One region of the Nocardia sp. NPDC058058 genome, then DNA from elsewhere that is predicted to be linked to it. Evidence: riboswitches for the same ligand, from Rfam matches in the RefSeq annotation. Region 1 holds a riboswitch; each other region holds the start of a gene.
What was found. Region 1 has a riboswitch for S-adenosylmethionine ahead of ACFVUS_RS16025 (bifunctional o-acetylhomoserine/o-acetylserine sulfhydrylase). Riboswitches for the same ligand answer to the same signal wherever they lie in the genome.
Positions count from the first base shown of each region.

Region 1 (7,758 bases):
GGAAACCCTGTTGGCGCCAGGCTTCGTAGACCGCGACGGCGGCGGCGTTGGAGAGGTTCATGGAGCGGCGGCCGGGGAGCATGGGGATGCGGAGTTGCTCGGTGACCTTGGGGTCGGTGAGCACCTCTTCCGGGAGGCCGGTGGGTTCGGGGCCGAAGAGCAGTACGTCGCCGTCGCGGTAGGCGATATCGGTATTGCGGGTGGTGGCGGCCGCCGTGAAGGCGAAAACCCGTTCAGGTTTGATGGATTCCCATGCGGCACTGAGATTCTGGTGCACGGTAACCGAGGCGAGGTCGTGATAATCCAACCCCGCCCGGCGTAGCTTGGGCTCCGATAGATCGAACCCCAGCGGCTCGATCAGGTGCAGCTCACACCCCGTCCCAGCGGCCAGCCTGATGGCATTGCCGGTATTGGGCGGGATACGAGGCTCGAAGAACACCAAATGAAACACGCCCACCAGCATCCCAGAGCCCGGCGGCCATACCGTCCGCAGCCCGCCGCCGGCGCGGTGCGGGAAAAACGCCTCGCCTGATTCGCGTGGTCGCGGACATGATGTGGGCGTGTCGAACATCTTCACGGACTTCGTTCGCGTCTACGCGCAGACCGGTCACAGTATTCAGCACTCCGAGGCGGAGTGGATCGCCGCGATGCTGATCGACTTCGCACGCGGCGATCACCGTAGTGTCGGTTCGTACTGGGTTCCGGTCTGGTTCCGGGTGGCGGAGGACATGAGCTACGCAGACATCCAGTACGGGTCCGGGAAGAGTCTCGGGATGATGGACTTTCTCGATCAGCTCAACGCCGAGCGGTATCGCGCGGTATGGGTGCGGCACTACGACGAGGGCGGCGACCAGGACGTCATCGCGTGCCACTATCCCGATGACGAAGGTCGTTTCTGCCGTTACGGTTTCGATGAGGTCCGAGTGAGTTCGGCCGGTGCGCGGCCGTCCTTCGCGCCCGAGCGGGACTGGCGGCGTCATGAGGACGGTGCGTGGGGGCTGACCGTATCTGGGAGCTATCGGACCGGAAACGGCCGCGAGGACATGGAAATCGGCCCGTGTGCCGGGTTGACGAGATCGCCGTCGCCACAAACGGAATCGGCGTTGAGCACGCCGACCACGCCCTGCTACTACGGCGATACGCTGGCCGCCATCGATCCGCCCTGGTTGGAAGCGCTGGCGGATGCGTCTCCGGAGCTGACGCTTGTCGAATTCCGTTGGCAGGGAAGGGTTGTGCATCGCGCTCGGATGGAAGACACCGAATGGGGCCGCGAATGGGAGCATCGCAGTGCCGATGACTGGGACAACTGCCTCGATGCGGAATTCCTACGTTTCACCGGCGTCGAGGACGCCCTGGTACCGCCCGAAGTCCGGGAGCGGGATCGCCGGGATTGGGAGGCTGCTCCCTGGTATCGCGGGGGTCGTTAGACTCGCCCCGTGAGTCCAGCCCATGCCGCTCCCTCGAGTCCCAGCAGCCGGTTCGGTCAGGCCGTGCGTGATCATCTGCCGATGGTGTTGATCGGTGCCGTGTTGGTGGTGGCGGTGGTGTTTCTGGCGTGGGATCGGTGGCGGCGGGGGACGTTTTTCTTCGGGGGGGCGGCTTTGCTGGCGGCGGGGTTCCGATTGATGCTGCCGACCGAGCGGGTGGGGGTGTTGGCGGTGCGGAGTAAGCCGTTCGATGTGGCGTGGTTGACGGTGATGGGGAGTGTGATCATCGTGTTGGCGGCGACGATCAACAGCCTCGGGGTCACCTAGGCCGCGACGAAAGATTCCCCGGCAGCGGCGAACGCTCCGGGGAATTGCTGTGTACGGGGAACGTCGTAGGTGCGTCAGGCGGGGGTGAGGCGGCGGCCGAGTTCGCGGCGCAGGATTTCCTGGTCGGGTAAACGGTGTAATACGCGCAGCACGGCGGGACGTAATTCGTGCTGTTCCTCGTCGGAGAGCAACGCGACCAGATCGCGCAGATCCATGTCATCGAAGGCTGCTGTCATGTTGCATACCTTACGACGATGCACCGATTCAGTCACGAAATCGGCGTGTCGGTTACCGAGGTGTCATCGGTGCGAAACCGACAGTGCGTCAAGATAATTCAGACGAAACAGGTATGACTCATGGGAGAACCCGCGGTCATTGCACCGCGGGAATTCCGTAAAGACCCGTCAGTCCCGTGCGTCACACCGTCAGCCGCGCGCCGCGCGCGCCAGCTCCATGGTCTCCGCCATGAGCTTGCTGACCGCCTCGGTCTCGGTCAGGAAGCCGTCGTGACCGTCGCGCGAGTGCACGATCTCCAGGCCCTTACAGCCCGGCAGCAGATCCGCCAGCTCCTGCTGATTGCGCAGCGGATACAGCCGATCCGAATCCACGCCGCCGACCACGACCGGCACCGGCGTACTCTGCAACGCCGCCTCGACGCCGCCGCGCCCGCGACCCACGTCGTACCGGTTCAACGCCTCGGTGAGGTAGACGTAGGTGCCCGGATCGAACCGCGAGATGAGCTTGTCCGACTGATACTCGAGGTAGCTCTGCACCGCGTAACGCCCACCCTCCCAAGGGTTTTCGTCACCCTGGGCATGGTTCTCGAAACGGTGGTCGAGTTCGGCCTCGGCGCGGTAGGTCAGGTGCGCCATGCGGCGGGCCAGTCCCATACCGGTCATCGGGGCGCGCCCGGTGCCGTAGTAGTTGCCGCCCTGCCAGTCCGGATCGGACTTGATGATGGCGATCTGCGTGGTCTGCTGCCCCAGCTGATCCGCGGTGGCGCGGGCGCTGGCCGCGAGCACCAGTGCCGCCCCGACCCGTTCCGGATAGCCGATCATCCACTCCAGCACCCGCATACCGCCCATGGACCCGCCGACCACGGCGGCCAATCGGTCGATGCCGAGCAGATCGAAGAACTGCGCCTCCGCGGTCACCTGATCGCGAATGGTGTACTCGGGAAACCTTCCGCCCCAAGCTTTTCCATCCGGCGCCAGCGAGGACGGGCCGGTGCTGCCCTTACAGCCGCCGAGCACGTTGATCGCGATGACACACCATTCCCGGGTGTCGACGGCCTTGCCGGGACCGATGGTCCCGTCCCACCAACCGGCGGAGTCGTGATGCACATCCGCCGGGCCGACCACATGCGAGTCGCCGGTGAGCGCGTGCTCCACGAGCACCACGTTATCGGCGGTCGGGGATAGTTCGCCCCAGCGTTGCACGGCCAGCGTCACATCGGGAATGACGGCGCCGCTCTCCAGTGCCACATCCCCGATGGAGAAGCTGGCGAGCGTCCCGTCCGGCGGCGGTAGTAGCGCCGCCGCGGTCGGGACGGTGGTCTTCGAATCCGTATCGGCGGTCAACTCGCGGCCGCCGTAAGTCCGTTGCGCAGATCCGCCAGAATGTCGTCGATTCCCTCGATGCCCACGGCCAACCGCACCAGACCTGGGGTGACGCCGGAAGCGAGCTGCTCCTGCGGCGTCAGCTGGGAGTGGGTGGTCGAGGCGGGGTGAATCACGAGCGAACGCACATCCCCGATGTTAGCGACATGGCTGTGCAGCACGAGAGCGTCCACGAACTTCTTGCCCGCATCGACACCGCCGGCCAGTTCGAAGGACACGATCGCGCCGACGCCCTTGGGTGCCAGCTGTTTGCCACGCTCGAACCAGGGGGAGTCGGAAAGTCCCGCGTAGTACACCTTCTCGATGCCCGGCTGCTGCGCCAGGAACTCCGCGACCGCCTGCGCGTTGGATACGTGCCGCTCCACCCGCAGGCTCAGCGTCTCGATGCCCTGGGCGATCAGGAACGCGTTGAACGGCGCGACGGCCGCACCCAGATCGCGCAGCAACTGCACGCGCGCCTTGAGCGCGTACGCCGGTGCGCCCAGATCCGCGAAGACCACACCGTGGTAGCTGGGATCGGCGGTGGTGAACCCCGGGAACCGCGACTTGCCCTCGGCGTCGGTGACGGTCCAGTCGAAGGTGCCGCCGTCCACGATCACACCCGCGACGGCCGAACCGTGCCCGCCCAGGTACTTGGTCGCCGAATGCACCACGATGTCCGCGCCGTGCGCGAGCGGCTGGATCAGGTACGGCGTGGCGACCGTGTTGTCCACGATCAGCGGCACACCGGCGGCGTGCGCGACGCCCGCGATGCCCGGGATATCCAGAATCGAGCTGCTCGGGTTCGCGACGGTCTCGCCGTAGAACGCCTTGGTATTGGGCCGCACGGCCGCTTCCCACTGCGCCAGATCATCCGGATCGTCCACGAAGCTGACCTCGATGCCCAGCTTGGGCAGCGAGTAGTGGAAGAGGTTGTAGGTGCCGCCGTACAGGTGCGGGCTGGACACGATGTGATCGCCCGCCTGCGCGAGGTTCAGGATCGCGTAGGTCTCCGCGGCCTGCCCGGAGGCCAGCAGCAGGGCCGCCACACCGCCCTCCAGCGCGGCGATGCGCTGCTCCACCACGTCCTGGGTGGGGTTCATGATGCGTGTGTAGATATTGCCCGGCTCGGCGAGCCCGAACAGCGCGGCGGCGTGATCGGTATCGCGGAACGCGTACGAGGTGGTCTGGTAGATCGGCAGGGCGCGCGCGCCGGTGGCGGCGTCGGGGGCTTGGCCGGAGTGGACCTGCCTGGTCTCGAAGGACCAGTTGGCGGGATCCGTATCGCCGTTCGCGGGGGAGGCGGAGGGCGCGGTCGAGTCACTCATGTCGTGCTCCAGGTGGAAAGGTCGCCGGAATCGGCGGAGGCGGACGTTATCGGAAGGCGAATTGGCTTCGACAACAACACATCTCGGGTCCTCCTACAGTGCGCTTGCGCTCGGCCTTCGAGCGCCTGGTCTTCACCCGGAGCACCCCGCCGCTGCTGGAGGGTTGCCGATCAGCGAGCCGGGGCTTGGCGCTGATGCTCTTGACCTTGGCGCAGATTCTAACGGGGCGGCGCAATAGCCTCGGCGACGGGGAGGGCGCAGCTGCGAATGAACTCGTTGTAGGCGGCCGTGACGTTGTCCATGAGCTCGCGGGCCGATCCGGCGCTGGAGCAATCCGGGAATTCGGAGGCGGCGTCGAACTCGCACTCCATGCCCACGCGCACGATGCCGTGCCAGGTGGTCGAAATGAGCCGCACCGGCATGGAATTGGGGTCCATGCGCAGGCGTTCGCCCAGCACGGTGGTCATGGACAGGGTCTTGGTGTCGGCGGCGGACAGGCTTTCCGCGCGCACCGTGGCGTTGTTCTGTGAGATGCGCTGCATCTGCTGGAACCAGCGGAAGGGTGCGGGATTGTCGCCGTCGATGACCTGTTCGACGGTGGCCCGGAAGGCATCGAGCAGGGCTTGCAGTTCATTGCCGGTGATCGGCTGGGCGCGCAGCTGTTCGGCCAGGGCCTTGCCCATGTCCTCGACGGGGGCGATGACGATCGCCTCTTTGCTGTCGAAGTAGCGGTTGATGGTGCGCGGTGAGACATCGGCCTCATCGGCGATCTGTTCCACGGTGGTGGCGTCGAACCCCTGTGTGTCGCACAGCCGCAGCGCCACATCGATGATTCGCGTCCGGGTCTGCTGCTTCTTGCGCTCGCGCAGGCCCGGGCGGTGCCGTTCCAGGGTGTGCTGCCGCTGTGGGGAATCAGCGATCGTCGACGACTCGGCCATGCCGTCATTGTATAGCCGTCGGACAGGATTGTGACGTTAACGGCCAACTGTCTGATTGCGACACTTTTCTCTTGACGCCAAATGTCGGCCGGTGCCACGATGGAGCGAGCTGTTCGAACCACTCCCGAGGAGACGGCATGACCACTGGGACCGCGATCGACGCGCCCAACGAAACATCAAGTCAGGCAGGCGCTTCCAAGCGCTGGCTGGCGCTGGGCGTGATCGCCATGGCCCAGCTGATGGTGGTGCTCGACGCGACCATCGTCACCATCTCCCTGCCCTTCGCCCAGCAGGACCTGGGCATCAGTGACGGCAACCGGCAGTGGGTGCTCACCGCGTACACGCTGATCTTCGGTGGCCTGCTGCTGCTCGGCGGGCGGCTCGCGGATTACCTCGGCCGCCGCCGCATCTTCCTGATCGGCCTGATCGGCTTCGCCGCGGCCTCCGGGCTGGCCGGTCTGGCACAGAACACCGCGGAACTGTTCATCGGACGCGGTTTGCAGGGCGCGTTCGGCGCGCTGCTGGCTCCGGCGGCACTGTCCCTGGTGTCGGTGACCTTCACCGAGGCCAAGGAGCGTGCGCGGGCGTTCGGCGTGTTCGCGGGCGTCTCGGCGGGCGGCGCGGCCATCGGCCTCATCGTCGGCGGCGCGCTCACCGAATACGCCAGCTGGCGCTGGTGCCTGCTGGTGAACACCCCCATCGCGCTGCTGGCGTTCGCCGGCGCCATCGCGTTCGTCATCAAGGACGTTCCGGCCCCGCGCACCGGCGGGTACGACCTGCCCGGCGCGATCACCGCGACGCTCGGCCTGGTCTCGGTGGTCTACGGCTTCAGCCGCGCGGCCGATGACGGCTGGGGCGCGACCAGCACCCTGTCGCTGCTGGGCGTGGGTGTGGCGCTGCTGATCGCGTTCGTCGCCATCGAGCGGCGTACCGCGAATCCGCTGCTGCCACTGCGTATTCCGGGTGAAATCAATCGCGGCGGGTCCTTCCTGGTCGCGCTCATCACCCCGATCGCCATGTTCGCCATGTTCTTGAACCTGAGCTTCTACCTGCAGATCACCCTCGGGTACTCGGCGCTCAAGGCGGGCGCGGCGTTCCTGCCCTTCCCGCTCGGCATCGTCATCTCGGCCGGTATCGCCAGCGCGGTGCTGCCCAAGCTCGGACCGCGGCCGGTGATGTTGGTCGGCGCGCTGTTCGGCACCGCCGGGCTGCTCTACCTGGCGCAGCTCGAGCTCGGGGACAGCTATGCCACCCATGTGCTGCCCGCGATCCTGTTGATCGCGCTCGGTATGGGCGGCTTGTTCGTGGCCATGCAGACCACCGCGCTGCATCAGGTCGATGACAAGGATTCCGGTGTGGCCTCGGCGCTGTTGAACGCGGCGCAGCAGGTCGGCGGTTCCATCGGCACCGCACTGTTGATGACGCTGTCGGTGCAGGCGACCGAGCGGTATGCCCGCAATCACCCGACCATCGACAATGTGGTGGCGCGCGCCTCGATCCACGGGTACGACATCGCGTTCTACGCGGGCGCGGGCTTCTTCCTGCTGACCATTCCGATCATCGCGTTCATGATCCGGGACAAGCCGGAGAATCTGCTCGAGGGTTCCGAGCACGTGCACGTCGGAGTCTGATCCGTTCGAATTCGCACCCCAGTCGAGCTATGCGCGGCGGGGGTGTTTCGTGCCCTGGGTCACGCCTTTGCTACCTGTGAGTAACTCGGATGGGGTCCCGCACAGCGGGGGCTGCCCGCGCGGTGAGGTCGGCAGCAGCAGTACGCTCGTCTTGTTTGGCGTCCTACCGCGCGGACCTGGTACCAGAGGTCCCGAGGAAAACGCCGGGCATATACGTTGTTTGTTGAACAGCCGGGGTTCCCGCTCACAAGCGTGCTCACCTGGCCGTGCAATGGGAGCACCACCTTCCTAGGAGGACACGAAGTCCAATGTCCAAGATTAAGGTTGAAGGGACCGTCGTCGAACTCGATGGCGACGAGATGACCCGGATCATCTGGCAGTTCATCAAGGACAAGCTGATCAACCCGTACCTCGATGTGAACCTCGAGTACTACGACCTCGGCATCGAATACCGCGACAAGACCGATGATCAGGTCACCGTCGACGCGGCGAACGCCATCAAGAAGCAC
Region 1 covers NZ_JBHVSA010000002.1:184,577-192,334, reverse strand. Annotated here, with positions in the region: gene ACFVUS_RS16050 (tRNA (cytidine(34)-2'-O)-methyltransferase) at 1-463, opposite strand, end outside; gene ACFVUS_RS16045 (hypothetical protein) at 561-1,427, shown strand; gene ACFVUS_RS16040 (DUF3017 domain-containing protein) at 1,509-1,754, shown strand; gene ACFVUS_RS16035 (hypothetical protein) at 1,829-1,990, opposite strand; gene ACFVUS_RS16030 (homoserine O-acetyltransferase) at 2,180-3,334, opposite strand; gene ACFVUS_RS16025 (bifunctional o-acetylhomoserine/o-acetylserine sulfhydrylase) at 3,331-4,680, opposite strand; SAM riboswitch class IV at 4,776-4,886, opposite strand; gene ACFVUS_RS16020 (TetR/AcrR family transcriptional regulator) at 4,899-5,618, opposite strand; gene ACFVUS_RS16015 (MFS transporter) at 5,756-7,249, shown strand; gene ACFVUS_RS16010 (NADP-dependent isocitrate dehydrogenase) at 7,558-7,758, shown strand, end outside.

Region 2 (7,758 bases), 980 kb from region 1:
TGTCCAGCAGCGCCTCGCCCTGGCTGGCGAAAAGCGAAGAGCCCCAGTGATATCCGATGCGCTTGGCCAGCGTGGCGGAGGCGTTCTGCTTCCAGTCCGCGTAGGTGAACGGTCCGCTGCCGATATTGCCGCCGAGGCAGCGGTCATCGGCCGACTTGGCGAGGGTGGCCTCGGCCTGGATACCGAGCTGGGTGGTCGAGGACGCCTGCAGGAACTGCGCGTTCGGCGCGTTGAAGTCCACTCGCACGGTGCGCGGATCGACGGCGGTGCTGCCGGTGTATCCGGCCAGGAAGCTGGCGGCCTGCGGGGCCTTCACGCCACCCAGCGCGACGATCGAATCGAAGTTCTTGCGCACGGTATCCGCGGTGAGCGGGGTGCCGTCGCTGAAGGTGACGCCCTCCTTCAGATGGAAGGTGAACGAGCGCGCGTCCTGGCTCACGAACCAGCTGTCCGCCAGCCACGGCCGGATCTGACCGGTGGCCGGATCCTGATCGGTAAGCGAATCCACGATCTGGCGGGTCACGTACAGCGTCTGATTGGTCCCGGACTGCGCGGGATCCGAGCAGGTCGGGGCCGTCGAGAGACCGTAGCGCAGGGTGCCGCCCGGCTGTGCCGGACCGGACGCGGCCGCACCGTCGTCACCGCTGCCGCACGCCGCGAGCGATAGCGCGGCGGCCAGGACACCGGCGAGCGCGACCGGTCGCCGCAGGCGGGCCGCGGCCGATCGATTCGGCGACGCCGCGGTGGGCACGCTGTGCACGGCTGGGGATGAATTCACTGTGGATCTCCGGAGGGGTAGCGATCGGCGCCGAGCGGACGGCTCGGAATGTGGTGGCGCAGTTCGGGCGCCACCTCCGCCTGGAACAGTTCGAGGCTTTCGCGGTGCTGCTTCTCGGTGCGGCCATCCGCGTCGGCGCTCAGGTGCAGCACCTCGTGACCGAGTTGCTCGTGGTAGCGGTGCAGTTTGTCCAGCACCTGCGCGGGCGAACCGAGCAGGGCGGAGGAACGCGCGGCGAAATCCTCGACGGTGTCGAACACGATGGGCACGTTGAACTTCGCGGCGGCGGCCTTGCGGGCCTCGAAGATCGGGCGGTAGAGGTCCAGGGCCTCCTGCGAATCCCGGGTGACCAGGAAGCCCGCCGTGCCCGCGCCCACCAGCGCTTCCGCCGGATCATGCCCGTACGCCGCCCAGCGCTCACGGTAGTGCCGGACCAGCGCCGCATACGGTTCGACCGGATAGGTGACATTCGCCGAGAACAGCGGATCACCGTGCAGCGCGGCGTAATCCGCGGATTCCTCGCTGGTGGCGCTGCCGTGCCAGATGCGCAGGCGCGGTTGCAGCGGACGGGGCAGGGCCTTCGCCTCGGTTAGCGGCGGCCGGAATTTGCCGCTCCAGGTGACGCTGTCGCTGGCCCACAGCTGCCGGAACAGGTCGTAGCCTTCGCGATTGCGCTCCCACTGATCCTCGGTGGTGACGTGGAACAGTTGCGCCTGCGCCGCGCCGTTGCCCTTGCCGATGATCAGTTCGAGGCGGCCGTCCGAGAGATTGTCCAGCGTCGAGTAATCCTCGAAGGCACGCACCGGATCCAGCAGGCTGAGCGTGGTGACGCCGGTGAACAGCGCGATCCGATTCGTGACGGCGGCGATATGGCTGAGCACCACCGGCGGTGCGGCCGAGATGAAGGGATCCTCGTGCCGCTCCCCCACCGCGAAGCCGTCGTAGCCGAGGTCCTCGGCCAGGCGCGCGCTGTCCACCACCCGGCGCAACCGCTGCCGGGGCGTCTCCTGGATGCCGGTGACCGGGTCCGGGGTATGCGTGATCAGGGTAAGGAGCAGGAATTTCACGTACTCAGCCCTTCTTCTTCGGCAGGCCGGGCGGGTTGATCCGGGAGGCCGTCACGGTCTCGTTCTTCAGGCCCCAGCGGTCGATGACCTTCTGGTAGAGGCCGTGATCGATGGCGTACTGGATGGCCTCGTGGATCGGCCCGATCAGACCGTTGTCCTTCTTCACGAGCACGCCGATCTCGGCCTGCAGGGCATCGCCCGCACCGGAGAGGGTGCCGATCACCTTGGTCTGGCCCGCGGTGACGGCGTGGTACTGCGCCGACGGGTTCGGACCCAGGTAGCCGTCCAGGCGGCCCGAGGACAGGCCCAGGTAGTAGTCGGTGATCTGCTGGAAGTAGGCGATATCGATCTTGGGCAGGCCCTCGGCGATATTCGCCTCGTTCCACTGCACCAGGATCTGCTCCTGATTGGTGCCCGAGCCGACACCGATCCGCTTGCCCGCCACCGACTTTCGATCGGTGAAGGTCCAGGTCGCGTCCTTGGGCACCTCGAGCGCGAGATTGTCCAGACGATAGGTGGCGAAGTCGAACTTCTCCTTGCGCTCCTCGGTGACGGTCACATTGGAGATGAAGGCGTCCACCTCACCGGAATCCACCTTGACCGAGTTCTGCGCCCAATCCGCGGTGCGCAGATCGACTTTCAAGCCAAGGATGTCGGCGAAGAGGTTCGCGAAATCCACCTCGGAGCCGACCGTGGTGCGATCGTCATTGGCCAGGAAGCGCAGCGGCGGCGCGGACGCCGCCGAACCGGTCACGATCAGCGTGCCGCGGTCCCGGATCGCCTTGGGCACCTGTGCCGCAATGGAATCCACCTTGTCCGCGTGCACGCGGCCGGACTGCTGCGGGGTCAGATCGTAGGTCAGGCCGTTCACCGTGCGCGTGCTGTCCGCGCCACCGTCGCCGTTACCGCACGCGCCGACGAACAGGCCCAGGATCGCGACCGCGAGCGCGGTGCTTATCCGTCTGCGACGACTCGACAAAGACATGACATTCCTTCACTTGGGGACGACGCGTCAGAGCGCGTGCGAGAGAAAAGCTTTGGTGCGCTCATGCGCGGGCTCGTCGAAAACCTGGGCGGGCGGGCCCTGTTCGACTATTCGCCCGGCGTCCAGCAGCACGACGGTGTCGGCCACCTCGCGGGCGAAACCCAGTTCGTGCGTGACGATCACCAGCGTGGAACCCGACCGCGCCAGATCCCGGATGACATCGAGCACCTCGCCGACCAGCTGCGGATCCAGCGCGGAGGTGGGCTCGTCGAACAACAGCACCTGCGGGCGCAGGGCCAGCGCGCGGGCGATCGCCACCCGCTGCTGCTGACCACCGGACAGTCGGCGCGGATACTCATCGGCCTTGTCCGCCAAGCCGACTCGCTCCAGCCACCGCGCGGCCTCGGCACGCGCCTCGGCCTTGGGCCGGCCGAGCGCGCCGATCAGCGCGAAGGCCACATTGTCCCGAACCGTCTTGTGCGGGAAGAGATTGAAGTTCTGGAAGACGAATCCGATGCGCGAACGCTGACGCAGGATCTCGCGCTCGGGCAGCTCGTGCAGTCGATTGCCCCGGCGGCGGTAGCCGACCAGTTCACCGCCCACCCGGACGGTGCCGGCATCCACCTTCTCCAGGTGGTTGATGGTGCGCAACAGGGTCGACTTGCCGGAACCGGACGCACCGAGGATCACGGTGACCTCGCCGGTGCGCACCGCCAGATCCACCCCGCCGAGCACCTCGAGGTCGCCGAAAGACTTTCGAATGCCGCGCAATTCGACCGCGTACTCGCTCATCGCGCACTGCCCTTCGCGAAGTGGCGTTCGATGTAGTACTGCGCGACATTCAGGATCGAGGTGAGCACGATGTACCAGACCGTCGCCACCATGAGCAGCGGCACCACCCGGCCATTGCGGCCGAAGATCACCTGCACCTGGTAGAACAACTCCGCGATCGCCATCGTCGAGACGATCGAGGTGCCCTTGAACAGGCTGATCACCTCATTGGCGGCATTGGGCAGAATGCCGCGCATGGCCTGCGGCGCGATCACCCCGAAGAACTGCCTGTGCCAGGGCAACCCGAGCGATTTGGCCGCCTCCCACTGCCCCTGATCCACCGAAATGATCCCGGCGCGAATGATTTCCGCCGAATACGCGGCCTGATGCAGCGCCAAACCGATGACTGCGGCGGTGAATCCGCTGATCACACCGTTCACGTCGAAGGTGTAGAACGCCGGTCCGAAAGGCACGCCCAGCGACAGCGTCTTGTACAGGTACGCGATATTGAACCAGAACAGCAATTGCACGATCAGCGGAATGGACCGGAACAACCAGATGTAGGCCCACGAAAGAGCCTGTAGCACCGGGTTTTTCGACAGGCGGCCGATCGCAAGCCAGACGCCGAGGAAGAAGCCGAGCAGGGTGCCCCAGAACGTCAGCTCGATGGTCACCTTCAGTGCCGAGAGCACCGAGGCGGCCGTGATGTACTGCGCGAACGTGGACCAGTCCCAGCCCGGATTCACGGCCAGGCCGTGCGCGAACTGCGCGACCACCAGCAGCGCGATACCGCCTGCCACCCAGCGCCACGGATGCCGGGTGGGTGCGACGGTCAGCGCGCCGTCGTCATGATGTGCGTCCTCCTCCCGGGAATCGGGCGGCGCGGCAAGGGTACTCATGTGGATCTGTCCTCCATCGGTCCCGGCGGTAGCACCCGCACCCGAATCGGGGGGTTGCTGCGACTTCTACGAGCCAGGTCTCTCGGTCGCTCTGGATGGTGAGGATGACGTTACGAGCCGGTCCGGCGACTGTCGCCGGTCCGGATCAACGTGAATTCAATGGCGCGGCAATGATTTCAGCGGAGGGCCGCAGCCAACGGCCTCAGCTGGCGGCCTCGGTCAGTCCCGGCGGCGCGCCGTCGTGCAGCGAACGGAATCCGCTGCGATGGAATACCAGCGGCTCGGTATCGGGATGCGCGGTCAGCCGATGCACCCGCAACAGCACCACCGCGTGATCGCCCGCCGGAACCTGTTCGTGCACAGAGGCTTCCAGCCAGGCGCTGGCGCCCGCGATGAACGCGGCATTGCCGTGCCCGCTGCGCAGTTCCACATCCCGGAAGCGGTCACCGTTGCGCGAACTCAGACTGCGCGCCGCGGCCTGCTGTTCGGTCCCGAGCAGGCTCAGCCCCAGCAGTGACGCCTTCTCCAGCCGCGGCCAGGTCTCCGAGGAGTACTGCACGCACAGCGATACCAGCGGCGGGTCCAGCGACACCGGCACGAAGGTGCTCACCACCATGCCGTGCGGTACCCCGCCGATCCGCGCGCAGACCGCCACCACTCCACTGGGGAAGTGCGCGAAGGTCTTTCGCAGATCCGCCCCATCCACCGTCGTGAGTGCGGCCGCATCGCCGCGAATCGAGGTCAGCTCACCCATCACCCCAGTGCACCACCGCGGGCGCACTCCGGACACCATTGGATTCACGGAGATCGCAAGGAAATACGACGAACCCGCTCGGTCGTTCGACCGAGCGGGTTCCATCCATCCTCGCGGTGCCATCCGTTCCGGCCGGGACCATCGGCGGAACGGATGCGTCCGGACTACTTGGCGGGCTGCACCGAGGGCTGGTTGATGGTGGTGAAGTACTGCGCGGCAGCCAGAATCGCGACCGGGGCGGTCACGAACAGCTGGCCCGCCAGGGTGCCGAGGAACCCGATGACGCTCATGCCGACGATGCAACCGAACACCGCGCCGCCCAGGGCGCCGAACATGGCGGTCAGCGCACCGGTCACGGTGGCCAGGGTGGCGCCGCCGATGAGGCAGCCGACGGCCGCGCCGCCGATGCCACCGACCAGGGTGCCGATGGTGGCGCCCATCGCGACGGTGTCCTTCAGGCGGTTCCAGGCGGCCTGCTCACGGTCGTAGTCGGTCTTCCACGGAGCCTGGTTCTCATAGGGCAGCGCGACCGGCTGGTAGACAGCCTTGTCGACATCGAACTCCGGGGTCAGGGTCGCGGTGCGATCCTTGATCTCGGCCGCGATCGGGAAGACGAAATCGTCCACCCGGAAACTCAGTTCGGAACCCGCGACCGTGGCGCCATTGGCGGCCTTGATCTTGAACACACCATCCTCGACCACCAGCGAACCCGCATCGGTGTGAATGACCGTATTCGTCTGGGAATTGGTGGCCGTGAAATTGATTGCGGCCGAATCCGATTCAGGAGCGGCATTGACCGTGCCCGCGGACACGCCCAGAGCTGCCGTCACCAAAACGGCGACAGCAGCGAATTTACTCATCTTCATGTACTGCTTCCCTCATCTCTCGTGCAGTGCGTCGGCCAGCATCGAGCAAGACGGGGCCGCGCGGGAGTCTTGCAACCCTGATGATTCGAAGTATTGACAAGCAACGGCCCCCGCTCGAATTGTGTGAGCGGGGGCCGTGCCGTGAAACTGTGAAACCGTGAAACTACTTCGCCGGCGCCTGCAGCGTCGGCTGGTTGATGGTGGTGAAGTAGTTGAACGCGGCGATGATCGCGACCGGAGCGGTCACCAGGATCTGGCCCGCGAGGGTGCCCAGGAAGCCGATAACGCTCATGCCGGCGATGCAGCCGACGATGCCCGCCGGGAGCGCACCGAACATGGCGGTCAGGGCGCCGGTCAGCACCGCCCCCGCGACGCCGCCGATGACGCAACCGACAGCCGCGCCGCCGATGCCGCCGACCAGGGTGCCGATGGTGGCGCCCATGGTGATGGTCTGGGTCATGCGGTTCCAGGCGGCCTGCTCACGGTCGTAATCCGACTTCCAGGGAGCCTGGTTCTCGTACGGCAGGTTGATGGGCTTGTAAACACCCTTGTCCGCGACGAATTCGGGGGTCAGGGTCGCGGTGTGATCCTTGATCTCCGCGGCGATCGGGAAGACGTAGTCATCCACCCGGAAGCTGAGCTCGGTGCCGGCCACGGTGGTGCCGTTGGCAGCCTTGATCTTGAAGACACCGTCCTCGACGACCATGGAACCGGCATCGGTCCGGATGACCGTGTTGGTATCGGTATTGGTGGCGGTGTAGTTGATGGCACCGGCGTCGGCGGCCTCGGGGGCAGCTCCCGCAGTACCGGTGGCGACGCCGAGAGCAGCGATCACCAGCGCCGCGGTGGCGGCGAATTTCTTCGAAAGCATTTTTTCGGTTTTCCTCATCAGGGATCCGCAGGGGGAACGAGGGAATCGAAACCCGTTGACGCGAACATGAGATTGCCCGAGGATGCCGCGAACATGAACACTGTCGCGGCAACCTCGGGCAAACCGCCCCGAATTATTTACCGGGGGCGACGAACGGGGTGTTGATGGTTGTGAAGTACTGCGCCGCGGCGAGAATCGCGACCGGCGCGGTGATGAACAGCTGACCCACCAAGGTGCCCAGGAAGCCGACCGCGGCAACACCCGCGATGCAGCCGACCACGGCGGCCGGGAGCGCACCGAACATGGCGGTCAGCGCACCGGTCAGGGTCGCGCTCACCGCACCGCCGAGCACGCAGCCGATGGCCGCGCCGGCGATGCCGCCGACTGCGGTACCGATGGTGGCGCCCGCACTGATGGTGCTGGTCAGACGGCTCCAGGCGGCCTGCTCACGGTCGTACTCGGTCTTCCACGGGGCCTGGTTCTCATACGGCAGGGCGACCGGCTTGTACACCGCGTGCGCCTGATCGAACTGCGGCGTCAGGGTCGCCGTCCGATCCTTGATCTCCGCCGCGATCGGGAAGACGAAATCGTCCACCCGGAAGCTCAATTCGGTGCCCGCGACCGTGGTGCCGTTGGCCGCCTTCACCTTGAACACGCCGTCCTCGACCACCAAGGATCCGGCATCGGTCGTGATGACCGTGTTCGTGTTGGTATTGGTGGCGCTGTAGTTGATCGCACCCGCATCGGCCTGCGCCGGAGCCGCTGCC
Region 2 covers NZ_JBHVSA010000002.1:1,168,832-1,176,589, forward strand. Annotated here, with positions in the region: gene ACFVUS_RS20055 (ABC transporter substrate-binding protein) at 1-751, opposite strand, end outside; gene ACFVUS_RS20060 (LLM class flavin-dependent oxidoreductase) at 775-1,845, opposite strand; gene ACFVUS_RS20065 (transporter substrate-binding domain-containing protein) at 1,850-2,830, opposite strand; gene ACFVUS_RS20070 (amino acid ABC transporter ATP-binding protein) at 2,858-3,622, opposite strand; gene ACFVUS_RS20075 (amino acid ABC transporter permease) at 3,619-4,500, opposite strand; SAM riboswitch class I at 4,511-4,602, opposite strand; gene ACFVUS_RS20080 (flavin reductase family protein) at 4,703-5,254, opposite strand; gene ACFVUS_RS20085 (hypothetical protein) at 5,419-6,120, opposite strand; gene ACFVUS_RS20090 (hypothetical protein) at 6,284-6,991, opposite strand; gene ACFVUS_RS20095 (hypothetical protein) at 7,125-7,758, opposite strand, start outside.
Region 2: it holds a riboswitch for S-adenosylmethionine, as region 1 does, so the genes downstream of both, ACFVUS_RS20075 (amino acid ABC transporter permease) here and ACFVUS_RS16025 (bifunctional o-acetylhomoserine/o-acetylserine sulfhydrylase) in region 1, are expected to answer to the same signal.

Region 3 (7,758 bases), 1.7 Mb from region 1:
CCGCTCGGTGCGCTCACCGGTCGCGGCCATCCAGGCCAGCGAGAACGGGGCGTGCCCGCCATTGTGCCGCCACGGCTGGAAGTGATCGCTCACCGTCGCGCTGTCCAGGCCGTGCTGTTCGGCCGCGACCGCGATCTCCACCAGTTCTCGCGGACCGAACTGCTCCGCCGACGCCTTGTATCCGAGTTTGAGGTCTGTCACCGCGCCACTCCTTCGCCTTGTGCGCTTGGTCATGCGGGCCAACCTCCCGCGCCGCCGTTCGGATTCCCGGTTTACGGCTCCCTTCGCACCCTAGTCAGCCATGTGGCGGGGGTCGCACCCACCCGACACAACGGGGATAGCGGACAATTGGCCCGTGACCTCTTCCGAAGAACCGATCCTGTCCTACCTCACCGACATGGACGGGGTTCTCGTACACGAGAACCACATGGTGCCCGGAGCCGACCAGTTCCTGGCCGAATTGCGCGATAACAACATCCCGTTCCTCGTGCTGACCAACAACTCCATCTACACCGCGCGCGATCTGCAGGCCCGGCTCCGGCACACCGGACTGGACATCCCGGTCGAATCGATCTGGACCTCCGCGCTCGCGACCGCCACCTTCCTCAAGGAGCAGCGGCCCAACGGAACCGCCTATGTCGTAGGCGAATCCGGGCTCACCACCGCGCTGCACGAAATCGGATACGTGCTCACCGACAGCGATCCGGACTACGTCGTGCTCGGCGAGACCCGCACCTATTCGTTCGAGGCGATCACCACCGCGATCCGATTGATCTCGGCGGGTGCGCGATTCATCGCCACCAATCCGGACCCCACCGGACCCTCGCGTGAGGGCATTCTCCCGGCCACCGGTTCGGTCGCGGCGCTCATCACCCGCGCCACCGGCAAGGAGCCGTACTACGTGGGCAAGCCCAACCCGCTCATGATGCGGTCGGCGCTGCGCCGAATCGGCGCGCACTCGCAGTCCACCGTCATGATCGGCGACCGGATGGACACCGATGTCATCTCCGGTCTGGAAGCCGGTATGCGCACCATCCTGGTGACCACCGGCATCTCCACCCAGGCCACCGTCGAACAGTATCCGTACCGGCCCACCGCCGTACTGCACTCGGTCGCGGAACTCGTCGGCAAGACCAAGGCCCCGTTCGACGCCTGAAAGACGCTGCGATTACTCGGATTCGATGGCTTCGAGCGCGGCCGACAGGTCGGTGAGCGAATCCACGATCCGGGTGAAGCGCTCGATACCCAGCTCGGCCACCAGCCGCGCGGACATCTCGGCGTGCTGCGGATTGATGCGCCGCACCGCCGCATGACCCGCCGCGGTACCGGCCACCAGCTTGGCACGCTTATGCTGCGGATTCGGGCGGTACTCGGCAAAACCCTTCTCCACCAGCAGATCCGCGATGCGCTGCACGCTCTGCCTGGTGATGCCCATCTCGCGGGCGATGCCCGCCACCGGCAGCGGCTCGTGCAGCACCGCGCCCAGCACCTGCCACCAGGCCGCGGTGAGCCCGGCCGGACCGGCCAATTCCTCTGCGATGGCCAGGAATTGGCCGTTCAGCTTGAAAGACGTGATCGCCGCCGTACTGAAGAGATCCTGTTCGGTGCGGGTCATGCCGTCGCCACCGCGCGGCTCTCCTCGTATTCGGCCAGCGCGAAGAAGCCCGCCGGATCGTTCTTGCCATAGAGCAGATACCAGGCCTCGAGGATGTGCGGTTCGAAGATATCCAGCCGGCCCAGAATGGCGCGGGCGAAATCGACCGGCAGGGTGCCGCTGGCGGTGATGAGATCACCGTCGGTCACGGCGGGCTCGTAGACGAAGTCCGCGCCACCCGAATATCCGCTCATGGCAAGGTATTCCGCCGCATTGCTGGTGTGCCTGCGGCCGTCCAGCAGACCCGCGCTCGCCAGGCCGAAGGTCGCGCCGCAGATGGCGGCGACCGGGACACCGGCGGCGAGGAAATCGCGCGCCTTATCGGCGAAGGCATTCAGCGCACCGGCTTCCCAGGTGGCCGAGCCGGGCAGGATCAGCATGGCGCTGTCGGACGGGGAGAGTTCGTCGAGGGTCAGATCCGGCGTGACCCGCACACCCCCCATGGAGACGACGGAATCCTTTGTGGCGCCGACGGTTCGGACCTGCCACTCCCCCGGCTCGCGATGCCACAGCGGGCGGTTGATGTGCGCGGTGGCGAAGCCGGGCTCCCAATCGGAGAAGGTGTCGTACACGGCCAGGTGAACTGTTTTCGTCATGACAGCATCCTGTCATGTTTGACAGCAAGCTGTCAATAGCCGCAATCCTTCGGACTCCGACCGAAACGACAAAGGGCCGGAACCGTCGATGACGGTTCCGGCCCTCGGGGCTTCCTATCAGGCCAGTGCCCGGCCCAGATCGTTCAGCAGATCCTCGACATCCTCGAGACCGATCGAAATCCGCAGCACACCATCGGAAAGACCGATGGCCGCACGGCCTTCCGGACCCATGGCGCGATGCGTCGTGGTCGCCGGATGCGTGATCAGCGTCTTGGAATCACCGAGGTTGTTCGAGATATCGATGATGCGCAGGCCGTTGAGGACCTCGAAGGCGCGCTTCTTGGCCGCTTCGGCCTGCGCCTTCAATTCGAAGGTCACCACGGTGCCACCGCCGGACATCTGACTCCGGGCCAGCTCGTACTGCGGATGCGACTTCAGGAACGGGTACTTCACCCAGGCCACGGCCGGATGCAGTTCCAGGAACTCGGCAATGCGCAGCGCCGACTCGGTGGACTGGCGCACGCGCAGCGGCATGGTCTCCAGACCCTTGAGCAGCGTCCAGGCATTGAACGGGCTCAGCGCCGGACCGGTATGGCGCATAAGGGTTTTCACCGGGCCGTCGATGTACTCCTTCGACCCGAGGATCGCGCCGCCGAGCACCCGGCCCTGACCGTCGATGTGCTTGGTGCCGGAGTAGACCAGCACATCCGCGCCGAGATCGAAACCGCGCTGCAGCAGCGGGGTGGCGAAGACGTTGTCCAGCACCACCTTCGCGCCCGCCTTATGCGCGAGATCGCAGACCGCGCGCACATCGACCAGCGATTGCATTGGATTGGAAGGGGTTTCGAAGAACACGGCCTGGGTCGGCACCGACAGCGCCTCTTCCCACTGCGCCAGATCCTCACCGTCGACGAACACGGTCTCCACGCCCCAGCGCGGCAGAATCTCATTGGCCACCACGAAACACGAGCCGAACAGGCTGCGCGCGGCCACCAGGCGATCACCCGCGGCGAGCAGCGCACCCAGCGCCGTGAACACCGCGGACATACCGCTCGCGGTGGCGAAGCACGCCTCCGCGCCGTCGAGCAGGCGCAGGCGCTCCTCGAACATGGCGACCGTCGGATTGCCGTAGCGCGAGTACACGAAGTGCTCGATCTCGCCGGTGAACGCGGCCTCGGCGGCCTCGGCGCTCTCGTAGACGAAACCCGAGTTCAGGAACAGCGCCTCGGAGGTCTCGTCATAGCCGGAACGGCGCGTACCACCGCGCACGCCCAGCGTGGCCGGGCCGACGCCCTCGGGCAGCGGCCGCTCGAATGAACCACCGGTGATCATGACTGCCTCCACGGAAGCCCATCGGCGCGCCAGCCTTCGCTGCCGCGGTGACCCTGCGCGTCCAGCGCGCCTTCGAAACCCTCGAGGACATTGAAAGAAGGGGAGATGCCGATCGCCGTGGCGGCGGTGGCCGCGCCGATGGAGCGCTGACCGGAGCGACAGATGAAGATCACCGGCGCTTCCGAATCCGCGGCGCGCTCGGCCAGGGCCTGCTGAAGTTGGTCCGTGAAGCGCGAATTGGGGGTGCCGCTGGTGTCCACCCACTCGATCAGCGCGGTCGGCCGCCCGATGCCATTGGTGTCGGGGACCCCGACGAAGCGCCATTCGGCTTCGGTGCGCACATCGACCAGCACCGCATCCGGATTGTCCCGCAACAATTCCCACGCCTGCTTCGGCGAGATATCGCCCGCGTAGCTCACTTGTCGACCTCCTGTGAATCCGCACTTGCCGCACCGTTGCCCGATGCGCGGCCAGGTCGTCACCCGGAGCACCCCGCCGCGGAGGAGGGTTGCCGACCAGCCAGCCGGGGCTTGGCGCTGGTACTCATGACCTGGGATGAGATTGACCGAAAAAAGGCCCACCTGTCAAACCGTGCAGAGTGTCGCGGCGGGTCAGGAATCGCAGACCAGCCACAGACTGCCGGAACGGGTGAAGTGCCAGGTGGAGGTTGATTCCTTCCCGGCCGTATCGAAGGTGACCTGCGCGGTGGCCCGGTCCCCGGTCACCGCCGGATCGCCGAGTTTCACGAAGTCGAAGGCGGTACCGTCACCCGCCTTGGCGGGGGCGAGCGGGGAGCGTTCCTCGGTGAATCCGTCGCAGACCACGCGGGGGTCCAGTGTGCCGGTGGCGCTGCGGGATTGGAGGAACTTGCGGGAGGCCAGCTCGAGCCGGTCCGAATCTGTGACATTCTTCTCAACCGGCGAAACCAGGGCGGCGACCACGATTCCCACGATCACCAGCACCAGGACGCCCGCGGCGACCAGGAATGGCAGCATGCTGCGCGCACTGCTCTGATCGATCGGTATCTGCTGGTCGTCGGCATCTTCCATGACTCGATCATGCCCGGTCACGGCGGTGCGATCGGGCGCGACACCGGCATTTCACGCTGCTGGGCGTCCGCACAGTTGCGCGGCACCGGCGCGGGCGGGGGCTTCCGCCCACCGATAGAATCAGCAGAATTTCCGGTTGAAAACGGAAATAGCAGGACCACGCAGCAACGCTGCAGCTTCGGGGATTCCAATGAAGGGCACCCCGGGGCGAGGGCGTCAACTTAGCCTAAGCTAAGAAAGACGGCTGAGACTTGACGGCAAGATAGTTCAACCAAAGGGTGCGCCAAGAATGACCGAACAAGCAGCGACCCGCCCGCTTCGTATAGCGATCGTGGGCGCCGGCCCGGCCGGAATCTACGCGGCGGACGCGTTGATGAAATCCGACGCCGACGTGAGCATCGACCTGTACGAGCGGATGCCCGCGCCGTTCGGCCTGATCCGCTACGGCGTCGCCCCGGACCACCCGCGCATCAAGGGCATCATCACCGCCCTGCACAAGGTGCTGGACAAGCCGCAGGTGCGCCTGCTCGGCAATATCGACTACGGCGTCGACATCAACCTCGAAGATCTGCAGCGCTTCTACGACGCGGTCATCTTCTCCACCGGCGCCAACGCCGACCGCGCGCTCGAGGTCCCGGGCATCGAACTCGACGGCTCCTACGGCGCCGCGGACTTCGTCTCCTGGTACGACGGCCACCCGGACGTGCCGCGCGAATGGCCCCTCGAAGCCGAGAAGGTCGCGGTCCTGGGCGTCGGCAACGTGGCCCTGGATGTGGCGCGCGTGCTCGCCAAGACCGGCGACGAACTGCTGCCCACCGAGATCCCGCCGAACGTGTACGACGGTCTCAAGGAGAACAAGGCCCTGGAAGTGCACGTCTTCGGACGTCGCGGCCCGGCGCAGGCCAAGTTCACCCCGCTCGAGCTACGCGAACTCGATCACTCGCCGACCATCGAGGTCATCGTCGATCCCGAGGACATCGACTACGACGAGGGTTCCGAGGCCGCGCGCCGGCACTCCAAGCAGGTCGACATGATCTGCAACACCCTCGAGCAGTGGGCCATCCGCGACGTCGGCAACCGCCCGCACAAGCTCTTCCTGCACTTCTTCGAGAACCCGGCCGAAATCCTCGGCGCGGACGGCAAGGTCGTCGGCCTGCGCACCGAGCGCACCGCGCTCGACGGCACCGGAAACGTCAAGGGCACCGGCGAATTCAAGGATTGGGACGTCACCGCCATCTACCGCGCGGTCGGCTACCTGTCGCAGAACATCCCCGCCCTGCCGTTCGACGATCAGGCGGGCACCGTGCCCAACGAGGCCGGTCGCGTCCTCATCGACGAGAACGCCGACGGTGCGGCGCGTTTCATGCCGCAGACCTACGTCACCGGCTGGATCAAGCGCGGACCCGTCGGCCTCATCGGCCACACCAAGGGTGACGCCAACGAGACCATCGCCTGCCTGCTCGACGACGCCGCGAAGTTCACCGCGGCCGCCGAGCCGGAACTCGATGCGGTCACCAAATTCCTGGAGGACAAGGGCGTCCCCTTCACCACGTGGGCCGGTTGGTACCGCCTGGACGCGCACGAGCGCGCCCTCGGCGAGCCCGAAGGCCGCGAGCGGGTCAAGGTCGTCGAGCGCGAGGACATGCTGCGCGCCAGCGAACCGGACAAGGTTTCCTGATCAACCTGGTTCCCCTCGACTGACCTGGCCCAATCCGACAGGTGGACAAGGTTTTCCGCACTTGTCACCGTTGTGAGGCATGCTGATCACGTGTTCGATGCCCATCTCCACATCTTCGACCCGCGGTTCCCGCTGGCCGAGAACGAGGGCTACCTGCCCGACCCGTACACCGTCGCCGATTATCGACGCCGCATGCAGCGCTTCGATATCGACGGCGGCGCGGTGGTCAGCGGGTCGTTCCAGGGCACCGATACCAGTTATCTCCGGGCAGCCCTCGCCGAATTGGGTGCGGGCTGGGTCGGCGTCGTCAATCTGAACGAGGACGCCACCGACGCCGAGATCCTGGAATTGAACCGCGCGGGCGTGCGCGCGGTCCGGTTCAATTTCAAGCGCGCGGGCGGCGATATCGTCGGGCTCACCATGCTGGCGCGGCGGGCCTACGAGCTGGCCGGATGGCATGTCGAGCTGTACATCGACGGGTCCATGCTGGGATCGCTGGAACCGGTCATCACCAAACTGCCCAAGCTGTCCATCGATCACATGGGCATGTCCGACGACTGCCTGCCCTACCTGCTGAATCTGGTCGATCGCGGGGCCAAGGTGAAGGCCTCCGGCTTCGGGCGGGTCGCCATGAATGTCGGGATGGCGCTGCGCAAGGTGCACGCGGTGAATCCCGAGGCGCTCATGTTCGGGTCCGATCTGCCCGGCACCCGCGCCGGGCGGCCGTTCCTGGACTCCGATATGCGGATCATCTCCGATTCGGTCGGTAGTGACCTGCACAAGGTGCTGGACGACAACGCCCGCGCCTTCTACGGGCTGCCCGCCAAGGAACGCCGCATCGAGGATCCGACACCGACCGTGCCGCTGTTCGGACCGGAATCACCGACGCTGCGCCTGCACCGCTCCGAACTGCCGGCACCGGCGGACACCTTGCCGCTACCCAGGATCGACCCTAGGTCGCGATAGCGGCGATCAGCCAAACACCCGCTGCCAGTAGCGCACCCAGCAATTCCACCAGCATCGACAGCCCGACGCCCTTGAGCGCGTGCACCGTCGACCGCCAGGCCGGAGTCTGTTCGCGCAACCGCTGCAACTCCGAAACATAAACGCCGAGAACGAATCCCAGAATCAACCCGATCACCGGCACCACGAAGAAGCCGATGATGCCCAGCACCGCGCCCAAGAGCAGCGACCGATTCGGCACCCCCGCCTCGCGCAATTTCCGGCCCGGCCAGGTGTACTTGATGACGCCGCTGATCACCAAAAGCGTTGCGCAGGCGGCGAATACACCCCACGCCGTCGCACCCCCGGTCATGATCGCCCACACCAGAATGGCCACCAGAATCAGGATCACGCCGGGCAGAATCGGCACGATCACCCCGAGCAGTCCGACAAGTATCGCGAGGCCGACCAAGACCTCGCCCGATGCACTCACCGCTGTTCCTCCCA
Region 3 covers NZ_JBHVSA010000002.1:1,848,830-1,856,587, reverse strand. Annotated here, with positions in the region: gene fgd (glucose-6-phosphate dehydrogenase (coenzyme-F420)) at 1-234, opposite strand, end outside; gene ACFVUS_RS23160 (HAD-IIA family hydrolase) at 398-1,156, shown strand; gene ACFVUS_RS23155 (MarR family winged helix-turn-helix transcriptional regulator) at 1,169-1,615, opposite strand; gene ACFVUS_RS23150 (type 1 glutamine amidotransferase family protein) at 1,612-2,250, opposite strand; gene ACFVUS_RS23145 (O-succinylhomoserine sulfhydrylase) at 2,368-3,582, opposite strand; gene ACFVUS_RS23140 (rhodanese-like domain-containing protein) at 3,579-4,001, opposite strand; SAM riboswitch class IV at 4,018-4,133, opposite strand; gene ACFVUS_RS23135 (hypothetical protein) at 4,194-4,631, opposite strand; gene ACFVUS_RS23130 (FAD-dependent oxidoreductase) at 4,921-6,309, shown strand; gene ACFVUS_RS23125 (amidohydrolase family protein) at 6,400-7,275, shown strand; gene ACFVUS_RS23120 (DUF456 domain-containing protein) at 7,262-7,744, opposite strand.
Region 3: it holds a riboswitch for S-adenosylmethionine, as region 1 does, so the genes downstream of both, ACFVUS_RS23140 (rhodanese-like domain-containing protein) here and ACFVUS_RS16025 (bifunctional o-acetylhomoserine/o-acetylserine sulfhydrylase) in region 1, are expected to answer to the same signal.

Region 4 (7,758 bases), 800 kb from region 1:
GCACCGCGATTGCGGGTGCATCGGCTGCGCGCGCTGCCCACCATGCTGTTCGCGCTACTGGCCGATCATGAGCGGGCGGTGGAGTCGGGCCGGGTCGCGGCGGGGGACACCGGCGCGTGGACCGAGATCATCGACATGCTCGCGGGCGCGCTCACCGCGCCGGTCAGCGAGCGGGCGCCGATTCGCTGAGGCCCACGGTCGGCGGATCGTCGTGTGAGCCGCCGAGTCCGATGGTCGGTGCGTCGTCCGGCGCCGTCCCGGTGCGGTAGTGCACCGGCATGGTGGGCGGCTCCTGATAGTTCGGGTGCAGCGCGTGCGCGGAGATGGTGGCCACGGCGGCGGCCGGATCGGCCGCGTGCGATGCCGCGACCGGGCCGATGACCCGCTGCGCGCCGGCGGGAACGGAAACCGGTGGTGCGGACGGGTCGGTAACCCGGTGGGCGGCAGGCGGAACCGCGCCGGATCGCGGGTTGTCGCCGACCTGGGCGACAGCCGGAACCGGGACGGGGTTCGTGCCCGATGAGCCGGGGCGCTCGCGGCGCTGGAACAGCAGGTACGCGCCGCCGATCGCCGCGATTACGAGCAGTATCAGCAGGCTGTTGGGGAATGAGTAGCCGAAGGTCATGCTGCCCGCTTTGGCGACGATGATGAGGGCGAGCATGCCCGCGGAGGCGGCGGCGCGGGCGATTCTGCCACTGTCGGCCTGGCGCTGGCGCATGTGACCTACCTCCCGCGGATCGAAAACCCTTGCAGGGGAAGCATACCCACGGGTTCGGACTGCGAACCGCACTGTCCGGGGGTGCGAAGTCGCGCGGAATATGGCGGGTTGCGGCGGGCCCGGTTACGGTTGTCTGGTGGAAACCGTGCAGGCGCGTGACGCCGAATCCGCTGCTCACCCCAGGTGGCTGAGTGCCGGATTGCCGCTGCTCGGCGGTGCCGCGGTGGCAGGTGGCTTGGTGCTACTGCACTTTCGCGATCCGCATGAGTCGGGGTCGTATGGGCTCTGCCCGTTCAAGGAAGTGACGGGGTACTGGTGCCCCGGCTGCGGCGGGCTGCGCGGATTGCACAATCTCACCGACGGCCGGGTGCTCGACGCGATTCACAGCAATATCCTGCTGGTGCCGCTGCTGCTGGGATTCCTGGCGTGGTGGGTGACCTGGCTGGTGAGCGGGTTCCGTGGGCGGACGAGCCCGCCGCCGCTACCGCGGGTGCTGCCCAGGACCGCCCTGTGGGTGACGCTGGCCTTTCTCGTCCTATATACGGTGGTCCGCAATACGCCGTGGGGGAGCTGGCTCGCGCCGGTGTGATCGGTCGGCGTGCCTGGCCGAATTACCTCGGGCAAACCGGGCATGCTCTGGCTATGAGTGATTCGCTGAAGGAGCGCGTGCGCGCGAAACTGGTCCGGCAGCTCGATGAGGACGGGCCGCCGGACCCGGATCAGGAAGACGGACGCCAGGTTTCGGTGCGGGACGACCTCGACATCCTCGATGCCGTCGCCGACGACGATCCCTTCGTGGAAGAGCTCGCTCGCCGCTACCTGGTGTTCTAGACCGGCCGCCGGCCCGGATCGCGACCGGCGACCAGCGGCGAACCGAGGGTCAGATCGCGCAGGGGGCCGCGCCGGCGGCCGAGCTGCCGAAGGGGCGGGTTTCGGGGGTGGGGTTCCAGTGGCCCTCGGTCTTGGCGTAGTCCCAGGCGGGACCGTTCTCGACCAGAGCGGCGATGGCGTCGACGAGGCGGTCCACATCGGCGGCGGTGGTGCCCAGGCCGATGCTGGCCCGCACGGCGGCGTCGACGCCGAGACGCGACAGCAGGGGGTGCGCGCAGAAGCGGCCGTCGCGGACGCCGATGCCGTGTTCGGCCGAGAGGTAGGCCGCCACCTGGCCGGGCTCGAACCCGTCGACGGTGAAGGCGACGATGCCGACCGCATCGGCGCTGTCCCGCCAGATGCGCAGGAAGTTCACGCCCGGAACGGTTTTCAGGCCGTAGCGCAGGCGGTGGGTGAGGTACTGCTCATGTTCGAGCAGGGTGGTCTCGTCGAATTCGGCCAGTGCGTCACACGCGGCGGCGAGGGCGGCCACACCCAGCACATTGGGGGAACCGGCCTCGTGGCGCTGCGGGGCGGGAGCCCACTCCACGCTGTCGGCGCTCACCGAACGGACCGCGCCGCCGCCCGCGAGGTACGGCTCGGCGGCATCGAGCCAGTCGCGGCGGCCGACGAGTACACCAGCGCCGAACGGGGCGTACGCCTTGTGACCGGAGAAGGCCAGGTAGTCGATACCGCTGGTCTGGAGATCGATGCGCCGGTGCGGGGCCAGCTGGGCGGCGTCCACCAGTACCCGGGTGCCGCACTGGTGCGCGATCCAGGCCAGCCGCTCCAGCGGGAGCAGTTCCCCGGTCACATTGGACGCACCGGTAATGGCAAGCAGCGCAGCGGGTTTGGTGCACAGTTCGGCGACCACGCGCTGAATGGTCTCCTCGATGGTGTCCGCGATCGGCACCACGCGGCGGCCGTTGCGGGTCCACGGCAGGAAATTGGCGTGGTGTTCGGAATCGAGCACCACGGTGTCACCGGGCACGCAGGAGGCCAGCAGGTTCAGCGCATCGGTGGTGTTGCGGGTGAAGACCACGACCTGATCGTCGGCCGCGTTGAGGAAGCGGGCGACCGAACCGCGAGCGGATTCGTAGCAGTCGGTGGAGACGCGCGAGGCGTATCCCGCACCCCGGTGCACGCTGGCGTAGAACGGCAGCAGATCCTGCACGCGGGTGGTGACCTGCGCCAAAGCCGGTGCGCTGGCGGCATAGTCGAAGTTGGCGTAGCGAATCGTTCCGCCCTGCACGAGCGGTACCTCGAGCTCACAACCGGAAACGGTGGCGAGGGCGGCACAGGTCTGGTCGGCGAAAGCAGTCATCACGAAATCCCATCGGGCAAGGGACACGCGATCAAGGAAAGCAATGATCGAGAGTCCGCGCTTGCCGCGCCCGGTCGGGCGGCGGCCCGGTCGTCACCTGGAGCACCCCACCGCGGAGGAGGGTTGCCGACCAGCTAGCCAGGGCTTGACGCTGGTACTCATGACCTGGTTGAAGAGCTTGCAGAAGATCGCGGTTCTTGTCAACCCCGCCGCGAAAATCATCCGAAAGTTGGATCGGGAGGGCCGAAAAGGTCGAATCGCGAGATCGTTGCTGAAGCGTATGGTCGAAGAGAAAGTTAGGGTATCCAAAGGTGGGCGCCCCGGAGACGTAATTTCGACCGAACGAGGAGCTCGACCATGTTGGACACCGACACCGCCGCGCCGTTCTCGACGCTCATCCGCAGCGCGACCGAACAGCAGCACGCCGAGGCCGAGCACTCCACCTTCATGCGCGATCTGCTGACCGGCGAACTCGGCGTCGAAGCCTTCTACCGCTACACCTCGCAGCTCTGGTTCGTTTACGAGGCGCTCGAAAAGCATTCCGCCGCACTGGCTTCCGATTCGGTCGCGGGACCGTTCGTACAGCCGGGCCTGGCCCGCCTGGCCGCTCTGGAAGCCGATCTGGCCTACCTCGGCGGTGCGAACTGGCGCGATGAACTGACCCCGCTGCCCTCGACCGCCGCCTACGCCGCTCGCATCGAGGAGTGCGCGACCGAATGGTCCGCCGGCTACGTGGTGCACCACTACACCCGCTACCTGGGTGATCTGTCCGGTGGCCAGGTCATTCGCGGTACCGCCGAGAAGCTGTGGAACCTGCCCAAGAAGGGCGACGGCGTGCGCTTCTACGTCTTCGACGACATCTCGAATCCGGCCGCGTTCAAGCGCGAGTACCGGGAGAACCTGGACGGACTGCCCATCGAAGGCGCCGATGTCGAGCGGGTGCTCGACGAGGCTCGCCTGGCGTTCACGATGAACACCGACGTGTTCCGCGAACTGGGCGCGGAATTCAGCGCGCGGAACTGAATCTCTGCCGCTCCGAGGGCCGCCGCACGTTTCTCCTCCGGAACGTCGGCGGCTTTCTCATGTGCGGTGAAAACACTTGCGCCCGTGGGCCGCGGTGGGTTGCCATGGGAGGGTGAGTTTTCCCCTGCTGCTGAGCTTTCTCGGGTTGTGCGTGCTGCTGGCCCTGACCCCCGGTCCGGATACCTTTCTGGTGCTGCGTTTTTCGATGGCCGGGCCGCGTCCGGGGATAGCGGCGGCGGCCGGATCCGCGTTCGGCGGAATCGTCTGGGCGGTGGTGGTCGCGGCGGGGGTGGCGGCGCTGCTGGAGCAGTCGGCCACGGCGTATCGCAGCCTGAAGGTGGTCGGTGGAATCTACCTGCTGTACTTGGGGATTCGGGCGCTCATGGCGCATCGCAGGGGGCTCGCGGACGCGGAGGCGGAATTGGCCGCGCGGGGGTCGCGGGAACGGGCGTCATCGATTCGCTCGGCGTTCGCCGCGGGGTTGCTGTCCTGTATTTTCAACCCGAAGGTCGGGTTGTTCTATCTCGCGGTGCTGCCGCAGTTCCTCACCCAGGTGACGTTCGCGAATACGCTCACCCTGGGCGCGATCGAATCCTCCATCGCCGCAATCGAAATGGTGCTGCTGGCCCTGGCGGCCTCGCGTGCGGTGGAACTGCTGCGCAAGCCGAAGGTGCGGGATCGGCTGGAGCAGGCGAGCGCCGGAATCCTGGCGGCGCTGGGCATCGGCACCGTCGCCTCCGCCGCGGCGTGAGTCAGTCGGCGATCTCGGCGCGGTGGTAGACGCCGTTGTAGTACACCAGCGGGCCGACGGCGGGCGCGTCCTCGGTGTTGTCGTGTACCCGCGTGACCAGGCCGATCACCAGGGTGTGATCGCCGATCGGAATCAGCTGGTGCACGGTGGCGCGCACCCAGATCGGCGTCCCGTGCAGTACCGGTTCGCCGGATTCCAGGGTGGTCCACAGCGATCGGTCGGTGAAACGTTCCTCGGCGCTGCGACTGAACCGCTGCGCCAGATGCTTCTGATGTTCGCCCAGGAAGTGCACCACCACCGATTCCGCCTGGGTCATGGCGGCGATGCTGGACGAGGTCTCGGCGATATTGAACGAGATGAGCGGCGGCTGCGCCGATAGCGAGGCGAACGAGGTCGCAGTGAAACCGACCGGCCCGTCCGGAGACTTGAGCGTGACGATGGTGACGCCCGCCGGATAATGGCGCATGGCGGCGCGATACTGCTGGGCGGTGATGCCGCTCAGGTCGTCGGGCACGTGGAGCTCGGCGCCAGGCGTCGGAGAATCGGTCACCTTCCGAACCTACGTCCACGGCCCGCCGGATATTCCATCCGGTGCGGAAATTGGTGCGAACTCAATCGACGTCGATCGCCAGACCAGCGGTTATTCGAACCAGCTCGCCAAAAGTGGTGCGAAATACCGTGTTCGGATGCCCGCCCGCGGCCCACAGCTCCGCATGCCGGGCGAGCGCTGTATCGATGTAGGTGGGCAGGTTGATCGGATGCCCGACCGGGGCGACCCCGCCCATCGGCTGACCCGTCACCTGCTGCACCATCGCCGCCGGAGCCCGGGTCAGCGTGCCCTCCAGGCGTTCCCCGGTGCGATCCAGATCGACCGTGTGCGCGCCGGACACCAGCAGCAGCACCGGATCGTCGTCGAGCAGGAACAGCAGCGATTTGGTGATCGCCCCGAGTTCCACGCCGAGTGCCTGGGCGGCCTCGGCCGCGGTGTGGGTGGGTTGCGGCTGGGTGAGGATGACCCCGTGATGACCGCGAGCAATCAGTGTGTCGGAAACTTTGGAAGCGACCGGCGGCAGGGACCTGCGCATGGCACCAGAGTAGAGCGATTGCGGTGGATGTGCGGGGGATCAGTATTCGGGATAGCCCTCTTCCGGGCCGAGCATTCGCTCGATGCGTGCTCGCGTGACGCGTTCCAGCTCGATGACGCTGTGCTCCGAAATCGTTTCGCGCGCACACGAATCGAAGGCGTGCTCCAATTCGGCCGCGGAGAGTGCGCGCAGCCCCGCCGCGACGGCGGTGTGCAGGGCGTCGTAGCCGGGGTAGGGGCGGCCGTCGGCGATCTTCTCGGCCCAGCTGACACAGCTGCAGCATTCGTACAGGGCGTGCACGGCGCGCCGGCGGGAACAGGAATTGAAGCGGTCGAGGCCGATTCCATGATGCATCAACACGGGAAACTCCCAGCCCGGAGTGTGGCTTGTGGACCCTGTTAATCGTCCCGTCCGCGAGCCCCCGGAAACCAGTGCGGGACAGCAGATTTAGCACAGGATTTACACCGCCCGCCCGGACCCTCCGCACCCCCGATACGCTGGACCGATGACCGATTGGAAGGCTTTCGAGGTCGAAAGCAAGGACCACATCGCGACGGTTACCCTGACCGGTCCCGGCAAAGGCAATGCCATGGGCCCGGACTTCTGGCGTGAACTGCCGCTCATCTTCCGCGAGCTCGACGCGGATCCGGAGGTGCGGGCCGTCGTGCTCACCGGGTCGGGCAAGCATTTCTCCTACGGGCTGGACCTGCCCGCCATGAGCCCGCTGTTCGGGCCGCTGCTCGCCGATAAGGCGCTCGCGGGACCGCGCACCGACTTCCTGCGGCACGTGCGTGAGATGCAGGCCTCGGTCACCGCGGTCGCGGAGTGCCGCAAGCCGGTCATCGCGGCCGTCTCGGGCTGGTGCATCGGCGGCGGACTCGATCTCATCGCCGCGGCCGATATCCGGCTCGCCAGCGCCGAGGCCAAGTTCAGTCTGCGCGAGGCGAAGGTCGCCATCGTCGCGGATATCGGCTCGCTGCACCGGCTGCCCGGAATCATCGGTGAGGGGCATCTGCGCGAGCTCGCCTACACCGGCAAGGACATCGACGCGGCGCGCGCCGAGAAGATCGGCCTGATCAACGATGTGTTCGCCGATCAGGAAGCGGTGCTGGACGCGGCGTACGCGCTGGCTCGCGAGATCGCCGAGAACCCGCCGCTGGTGGTGCAGGGCATCAAGGATGTGCTGGATCAGCCCAAGGCGGGCAAGGTCGCCGACGGACTGCGCTACGTGTCGGCGTGGAACTCCGCGTTCCTGCCCTCGCACGATCTGACCGAGGCGATTCAGGCGGTCTTCGAGAAGCGCGCACCGAAGTTCGAAGGGAAATAACAACTCTCACCGGCCCCCGCCCGCCTATTGTGGGCGGGGACCGGGAGGTTGGTCATGGCTACATCCGAGGTGAGCGAGTCGACCGGAGAAGGCGGCTTCACCCATCGGCAGATACTGGTGATTCTCAGCGGGCTGCTGCTCGGAATCCTGCTCGCCGCACTGGATCAGACGATCGTGTCGACGGCCATTCGCACCATTGCCGATGACCTGAACGGGTATTCGCTGCAGGTGTGGGCGACGACGGCGTATCTGATCACCGCCACACTGGCTACGCCGCTCTACGGCAAACTCTCGGATATGTACGGCCGCAAGCAGTTCTATCTTGCGGCCATCACTATTTTCCTGGTCGGTTCGCTGCTGTGCGCGTTCGCGCATTCCATGTATCAGCTGGCGGCTTTCCGTGCGATTCAGGGTTTGGGCGCGGGCGGGCTGATGTCGTTGGCGCTCACTATCGTCGGCGATATCGTGAGTCCTCGGGAGCGGGCCAGGTATCAGGGCTATTTTCTGGCGGTATTCGGCACATCGAGCGTGCTCGGGCCGGTGCTGGGCGGATTGTTCGCCGGGCAGGACAGCATTCTCGGCGTATCCGGTTGGCGCTGGGTGTTTCTGGTCAATGTGCCGATCGGACTGTTCACCCTCGCCGTGGTGACCAGGGCATTG
Region 4 covers NZ_JBHVSA010000002.1:987,209-994,966, reverse strand. Annotated here, with positions in the region: gene ACFVUS_RS19305 (TetR family transcriptional regulator) at 1-189, shown strand, start outside; gene ACFVUS_RS19300 (hypothetical protein) at 164-718, opposite strand; gene ACFVUS_RS19295 (DUF2752 domain-containing protein) at 855-1,307, shown strand; gene ACFVUS_RS19290 (hypothetical protein) at 1,361-1,549, shown strand; gene ACFVUS_RS19285 (aminotransferase class V-fold PLP-dependent enzyme) at 1,599-2,912, opposite strand; SAM riboswitch class IV at 2,965-3,078, opposite strand; gene ACFVUS_RS19280 (heme oxygenase (biliverdin-producing)) at 3,270-3,935, shown strand; gene ACFVUS_RS19275 (LysE family translocator) at 4,048-4,686, shown strand; gene ACFVUS_RS19270 (flavin reductase family protein) at 4,688-5,152, opposite strand; gene ACFVUS_RS19265 (YbaK/EbsC family protein) at 5,298-5,771, opposite strand; gene ACFVUS_RS19260 (2-oxo-4-hydroxy-4-carboxy-5-ureidoimidazoline decarboxylase) at 5,811-6,131, opposite strand; gene ACFVUS_RS19255 (crotonase/enoyl-CoA hydratase family protein) at 6,277-7,098, shown strand; gene ACFVUS_RS19250 (MDR family MFS transporter) at 7,153-7,758, shown strand, end outside.
Region 4: it holds a riboswitch for S-adenosylmethionine, as region 1 does, so the genes downstream of both, ACFVUS_RS19285 (aminotransferase class V-fold PLP-dependent enzyme) here and ACFVUS_RS16025 (bifunctional o-acetylhomoserine/o-acetylserine sulfhydrylase) in region 1, are expected to answer to the same signal.